Regions from separate parts of the Pseudoleptotrichia goodfellowii genome, predicted to be linked through region 1. Evidence: riboswitches for the same ligand, from Rfam matches in the RefSeq annotation. Region 1 holds a riboswitch; each other region holds the start of a gene.
What was found. A riboswitch is a leader RNA that binds a small molecule or an ion and turns the genes downstream of it on or off. The one in region 1 is predicted to bind cobalamin.
Positions count from the first base shown of each region.

Region 1 (2,272 bases):
CAAAGAAGCTATAAGTTCATCTCTGTTTATAGCCAAATCCAATGCTTCTCTCACTTTTACATCACTTAACGCTTTATTTGTCATGTTTACAAAAGCGAAGTACTGATATCCTACTTCCATCGGTTTCAATATATGCCCTGATTTTTGAAGAGATTCTGCAAATTCCGAAGGAATCGACACTGCAATATCAAGTTCGTTACTTTCAAATGCCAATTTTAAAGCATTAGGGTCTTTAAATTCTTTTACTGTTACATTCGGTCTTTTTTCCGCATCAGGGAAATATTTGTTAGGTACTAATTTTACTTCCGTATTCGGAGTAAGACTTTCTACAGCAAAAGGTCCTGTAAATATAAATTCACCTTTATCATTTACTTTGTAAATAACATTAGTCCATTCAGCCAAAACAGCTTTCATAATTTTTGTAGGTTTTTCGGATTTTATATTAACCGTAAATTCGTCAACAGGACTAAATTTCAATGCTCCTGCAGTTCCTCTTGCTATTGCATTTTTTTCGTTTGTTCTGTTTAACCCCTCAGAAACAGCTTTTGCATCAACTTTTGTTCCGTCTGAAAATAAAATATCATTTTTTAATTTTACTTCCCATTCATTGTCACTTTTTTGACTGATAGACTCTACAAGACGAGTATCAAGTTCACCTTTTTTATTTACAAAATAAAGGTTTTCCGATATTCCGTGAGATGTCAACGCCCATCCGGTACCTCCGTCTCCCGGATCCAGTCCTGACACAACATATCCCTGTCCGACATTTACAGTCTTAACTGTTTTAGGCTCTGAAGCTCCTTTTTTATCGCCCTCGTCTTTTCCTTTAGAACATGATATAAAAACAAGCAAAACTGCCATCATCATTAAAAGTATTTTGTTCATTTTCAATTTTAAACTCGGAGCATTTGCTCCCGAATAATTTTCCTTTTTCATTATTCCTCCTAAAATTATTTTATATTAATCCGAAAAAATCGGCTATAAGAGCCGATTCAATATACAAATATTTCATATCAAAATAAAAATCTTTAAAAGACATCCCCTAAAAATACCTATGACTTCTTTCAAAAGTTCTTTTATTCTGAATTATAATAATTTCAGTATATTGAATTTCTCCTTCCAAAAAATTCGAATATATAATTCAGGCAAGTCTTCTGACTAACTTCATCCTACTCACACCCTTCCCGAAATTTATTTCAGTGGATATTTGCTTTCGTCCGTTTCACAGCAGTGGCGGCTGTATCGGATTTTAACCGATTTCCTTATTAAGTAAAAAACACCTGAACCTTTGAATTATATTATACATTAATATTTTCTTTTGTCAATAGAAAAAACGGGAGTTTTTCTATGACTCCCGTATTCTCAATATTTATATTCTTTTTATTAATTTTACAAATATAAAACTCTATCTTAAAATTTCCTACTCTCCTGTCAAACTTCCTTTGTTTAGTTTTTTAAATCTTGAGAAGAAGAATGTTAAACCAAATGCTAATCCAAATGCAGCCAGTGAAGCGATCCAAAACGACCCTCTATTTTTGGATATTGACAAAAATGCTAAAGCTAGTCCTCCTACACCTATTCCTGCCGCTAAAACATTAAAAGCAGTACATATTACAGCTCCTACTGCAGAACCTATTAATGATGCATAAAAAGGATACATATATTTTAAGTTAGCACCAAACATTGCAGGTTCTGTAATTCCAAACCATGCCGAAACAGTCGCAGATAATGAAACAGATTCCTGTTTTTTATCTTTTTTATATAGAAAATAAGTTGCAAGTACAGCTCCTGATTGAGCTATATTTGATATAGCTATTAACGGCCATATAAATGTTCCACCCTGTGTACCTGACAATTGCAAATCCACAGCTATAAATGTATGATGCAATCCTGTTATTACTAAAGGTGCGTAAGTTGTTCCAAATATCAATGCTCCTATATATCTTAATCCCGGTGTTTTAAACAAGAATTGGAATAAATTTGTTAACCATTCTCCTAATGTTCTTGCTGCAGGTCCTATAAATAATATTGTTAAAAATCCTGTTATTACTAAAGTAGCAAAAGGAACCCAAACTAATTTTAATACTTCAGGAGTTCTTTTATCAATAAATTTTTGAATATAACACATTGCTATTCCTGCAAACATTGCAGGTAAAACTTGTGCCTGATATCCTATCATCATTATTTTGGCAAACCCTAAATTCAATATATATTTTCCTGCCTCAATTCCGAAAGGATCTTTTCCCATAGGATTTTGAGCATCTTTAAATAA
Region 1 covers NZ_AP019822.1:1,808,327-1,810,598, forward strand. Annotated here, with positions in the region: gene FVE72_RS08850 (ABC transporter substrate-binding protein) at 1-936, opposite strand, end outside; cobalamin riboswitch at 1,128-1,299, opposite strand; gene FVE72_RS08855 (PTS transporter subunit EIIC) at 1,421-2,272, opposite strand, start outside.

Region 2 (2,272 bases), 370 kb from region 1:
ACACCGGTTTTAAGAGGAATGGGAGAATATAAACTTATTCGTGACATGTTTATGGAAAAACTTGACGAAGTATATGGGAAAAATGAAAAAAATAATACTGAATTAATTATTAAAGAGGAGGAACCTAAAATGACAAAAAGATTATACAGATCAAGAACTGATAAAAAAATAGCCGGAGTGTGCGGAGGACTTGGAAAATATTTCAATATAGATCCTACTATCGTAAGAATAGTATGCGTTATACTGATGTTAGGATGGGGAATAGGCTTATTTACTTACGTTATCGCAGCTTTTGTAATACCTGAAGAACCTATTGAAAACAATAAAAAAAATGAAGATATAATCGAAGCTGAAAAAGTGGACGATTAGGAGGAAATATAAAAAGGAGTTTATGAAGTCTGTAACTTATTAAAATCTGCAATTTTATAAAAAATAAATATTAAAACACTATATTCAAAATGGGTATAAACTTTTTAAAAGAAATTTTTATTTACCCCTTGACAAATTCTGAAAAAGTAGTATACTGTTAATAGAGTTTTAGGTGTTTTTACAAACTTAATAAGGAAATCGGTTGAAATCCGATACAGCCCCCACTACTGTGAAACTGACGAAAGTACATGAAAACCACTGAAAATAATATTTTCGGGAAGGGTACGAGTAGGATGAAGTTAGTCAGGAGACTTGCCTAATATTTATTATTTAAATTTTCTGGGAAGGGAAAGTTTGATATACATCAATAAAAATAAATCAACGGCGATTTAGTTCTATTATAATAAAGTTATACAACGGTAGTATAATCAGTATTATAGAGCTTTTGGCGTGTATTGAATTTCGGCTTTCAGCTGATTTTTTTTTTAACCTAATCAAAATTTTATTTCAAAAGGAGAGTCTAAATGAAAAAGAGAACATCATTGTTTCTTGTTTTAACAGGAATGTTTGTATTATTTGCAAACGGTTATTCAATGCACATTATGGAAGGTTTTTTACCTAAACAATGGGTAGTAGTATGGTTTATCGTATGTGTGCCGTTTTGGGCATCCAATAAAGACGCAGCAGTAAAAGATGCGGTCTGCAGTAGTATGGTTTATCGTATGTGTGCCGTTTTGGGTTATCGGGATTAAAAAAATTCAAAGTGTCTCAAAAGGAAGTGTACGTGAAAAAATGACACTTGCGTTGGCAGGGGCGTTTATATTTATTCTTTCGGCATTAAAAATTCCTTCGGTAACAGGAAGTTCGTCACATCCTACAGGAGTGGGACTTTCGGCTATATTATACGGTCCATTTGTAACTTCAATACTTGGAACTATAGTATTGATATTTCAGGCAGGATTGCTTGCACACGGAGGATTTACAACATTGGGAGCAAATACATTCTCAATGGCAATAGCGGGACCTATAGTGTCTTATCTGATTTATAAAGGACTGGCTAAAAAGAACAGAACACTTGCAATATTTTTAGCAGCAGCTGTAGGAGATTTGGCTACATATGTAGTTACATCTTTCCAATTAGCACTTGCATATCCTTCAGCAGACGGAGGAGTTATGGCTTCATTTATAAGATTCGGAATGGTATTTGCGGTAACACAGGTTCCTTTGGCTATTATTGAAGGATTGCTTACAAACGTAATTATGAACATACTTGATAAATACAACGCGAAAGAGGTGGAAGCATAATGGCTGAAAATAAAGATAAAAATGTATTCAAAAAAAATATAATTTTAGTTGTAATAATACTGTTAATAGGTGCAGTACCTCTATTTACAGTGAAAGCCGATTTTGGCGGTTCCGACGATAAAGGAGAAGAAATAATAGGAGAAATTAATCCTGATTACAAGCCTTGGGCCAGCAGTTTAATAGAAGAATTACCCAGTGAAACTGAAAGTTTATTGTTTGCATTGCAGGCGGCAATAGGTGCAGGAGTTATAGGATATGTATTAGGTTATTTCAAAGGCGAAAGAAAAAATGCTGATAGATAAAATATCTTACGGGAATCCGATTAAAGATATAAATCCCGGAATAAAGTTTTTATTGTCAATGACGACATTAATATTTTTACTTTGTACAGAGAACAAAGGAGTTATTGTATTTAATCTTGTGTTATTTAATTTGCTCCTTTTGTTCGTTGTGAAAGTAAAAGTATCGGACTTGCTGAAACTGAACTTTATTCCGGCTTTATTTATTTTAACTACTGTGATTTCTTTGTTGCTGATAAAAGCTGATATATGGTTATTTCTGCTACGTTCTTTTGCAGGACTTTCTGTAGTATATTTTC
Region 2 covers NZ_AP019822.1:2,182,150-2,184,421, reverse strand. Annotated here, with positions in the region: gene FVE72_RS10515 (sirohydrochlorin cobaltochelatase) at 1-369, shown strand, start outside; cobalamin riboswitch at 523-703, shown strand; gene FVE72_RS11665 (hypothetical protein) at 894-1,121, shown strand; gene FVE72_RS10510 (energy-coupling factor ABC transporter permease) at 1,096-1,674, shown strand; gene FVE72_RS10505 (energy-coupling factor ABC transporter substrate-binding protein) at 1,674-1,976, shown strand; gene FVE72_RS10500 (CbiQ family ECF transporter T component) at 1,963-2,272, shown strand, end outside.
Region 2: linked by a shared signal. The riboswitch ahead of FVE72_RS11665 (hypothetical protein) and the one ahead of FVE72_RS08850 (ABC transporter substrate-binding protein) in region 1 are both predicted to bind cobalamin.

Region 3 (2,272 bases), 820 kb from region 1:
AATCCTAATTGTGCTGCGTAATCAGGATTTGTATTACTTGCCGAATTATCAGCCATTGCAGTCAGGAACGCATGAGGATCCCAAGGTGCTCCCCAAGAGAAATCGGACATTATATCGTAATTTTTTGCAGTCGCATTTTGCCAGTAAGCTTTTTCTTCCATAGCTTTTAATTCAACCTGTATACCGATTTTTTTCCATTCTCCCTGAATATACTCTCCTATACTTTTATCAGTAACTTTTGAAGAAATATAAGGGAATGAAAGTACCATTTTTTACCGTTTTTCTCTCTGATACCGTCAGCTCCTTTTTTCCATCCTGCTTTATCCAGCATTGCTTCAGCTTTTGCTAAATCATATCCATATTTTTCCAATTTTACATTTGTATGAGGAACATTAGGAGCAAAAATAGTATCTGCAGGTTTTTCTATACCGTCAAATATATTTTTTGCAATACTTTCTTTATCCACTGCGTGATTTAACGCTTTTCTTACATTAAGATCTCCCAATATAGAGCTTGTTGTATTCATAAGCAACATTCTTGTAGACATAGGGTTTGATGTAGCAGTAGTGTATTTTCCGTTATCCTGTCTGTAAGAATTGAATCTGTCAAGACTGATAAGTCCGTTTCCGTAAATCAAATCAATATCTCCCGATTCAAATTGCAATGCCAATGTTTCACTGTCAGGAATATTTTTTATAATTATTTCCGAAGCTGCAGGTTTTTCTCCCCAGTAATATTCATTTCTCACGAAAACTGCATATTCATTGTTTTTATGTTCTTTCAATACCCATGCACCTGTTCCTATAGGAGCTTTTATACCTTTCATAGTATCTCCGCCTTCAGGAAATCCTGCATCTCCAAGGAAACGAATAGGTCTTATCATTGCTAAATCATATAAAGTCGCAGTATAAGGTGTGTCCAACACTATTTCAAAAGTCAGATCATCTACCGCTCTGTATGATTTTAAATGATTAGTAAATGCAAACCATGAATGCTTAGATTTATTTTCTTTAGAAAAAATTGTATCAAAGTTTTTTACAACATTTTTGGCATCAAAAGCCGAACCGTCTGAAAACTTAACATTAGGTCTTAATTTAAAAGTATAAGTTTTTCCGTCTTCGGAAATTGTCCATGATTCTGCCAACATAGGCTTAATTTCTCCGTTTTCTCCGTATGAAACCAGTCCGTCATACACCATATCCTGAGTGATAAACTGACTCGGCAAATATTCATGCGGATTCAGATTTCCTACAGGATCCTGATTAAACGCAAGTGTAACTTTATTTTCTTTATTTGCTTTCTGTCCTTCTTTGGAATCGCTGTTAGGCTTTGATTGACAACCTAAGATTATTTCCGTCATCAGTAAAATACCGATCTGTTTCAAAAATTTTTTCATTAAGTTTTTCTCCTTTTTGTTTTTATTTTTTATTATTTTACTTCCTTAAAAATTATACTTTTTCATAAAAAAAGAACTGTTTGACAGAATAAACAAACGGTTCTAAAAAACACTTATAACTTAAGAGCTTTTGAAATTCCATTTAACCGTCTACCGCAGTCAATTTAATGAAAATTTATTATGGATAGTTATCCGACTTAAAATAAAATATTTTTTCACGGTTGCGGGACAGTCCAGGAATTCCACCTGCTTCTCTACCTCTCGATTTTTTCAAATCAGTCATAATAATATCAAGCTTAATTTTTATTTATTGCAAAATAATAATTTTAATTTAGGGAATTATATCATTATTTTTTCTTTTTTCAATAGTTTGAACATATATTAAGCTCAAATAAAAAAGGAAATACAGATGAAACAAAATCTTGAAAAAATAGACAAAATTTAAAAGTTTTTCACAAAATTATCGGATATACAAAAAAATAAAGGAAAATTTTCCTTACTAATTTTTTTTTCAAATTATACTTTAATTAGAAAAATAATATCAAATAAATGACAGGAGATGAAAAGATGAAAACTAAAAAAACATTATTTTTTCTTATTTTAATTGTCTTAATGACACAAATTTCAGTTTACATTTTTGCATGTACAGGAATTATCGTCGGTAAAAATCTGACAACTGACGGTAGCTTTATATTCGGAAGAAATGAGGATTTGGAACCTGACCATAATAAAACATTCGTAGTTCACGAAAGAAAGAAAAATAAATCAGGAGATGTATTTAAAGATGAAAGTAACGGATTTATCTATAAATTACCGGCAGAAAGTTTCAAATATACTGCCCTTCCTGATGTTACTCCAAAAGACGGAATATTTGAC
Region 3 covers NZ_AP019822.1:992,327-994,598, reverse strand. Annotated here, with positions in the region: gene FVE72_RS11640 (ABC transporter substrate-binding protein) at 1-269, opposite strand, end outside; gene nikA (nickel ABC transporter substrate-binding protein) at 218-1,396, opposite strand; cobalamin riboswitch at 1,562-1,695, opposite strand; gene FVE72_RS04990 (C69 family dipeptidase) at 1,964-2,272, shown strand, end outside.
Region 3: linked by a shared signal. The riboswitch ahead of nikA (nickel ABC transporter substrate-binding protein) and the one ahead of FVE72_RS08850 (ABC transporter substrate-binding protein) in region 1 are both predicted to bind cobalamin.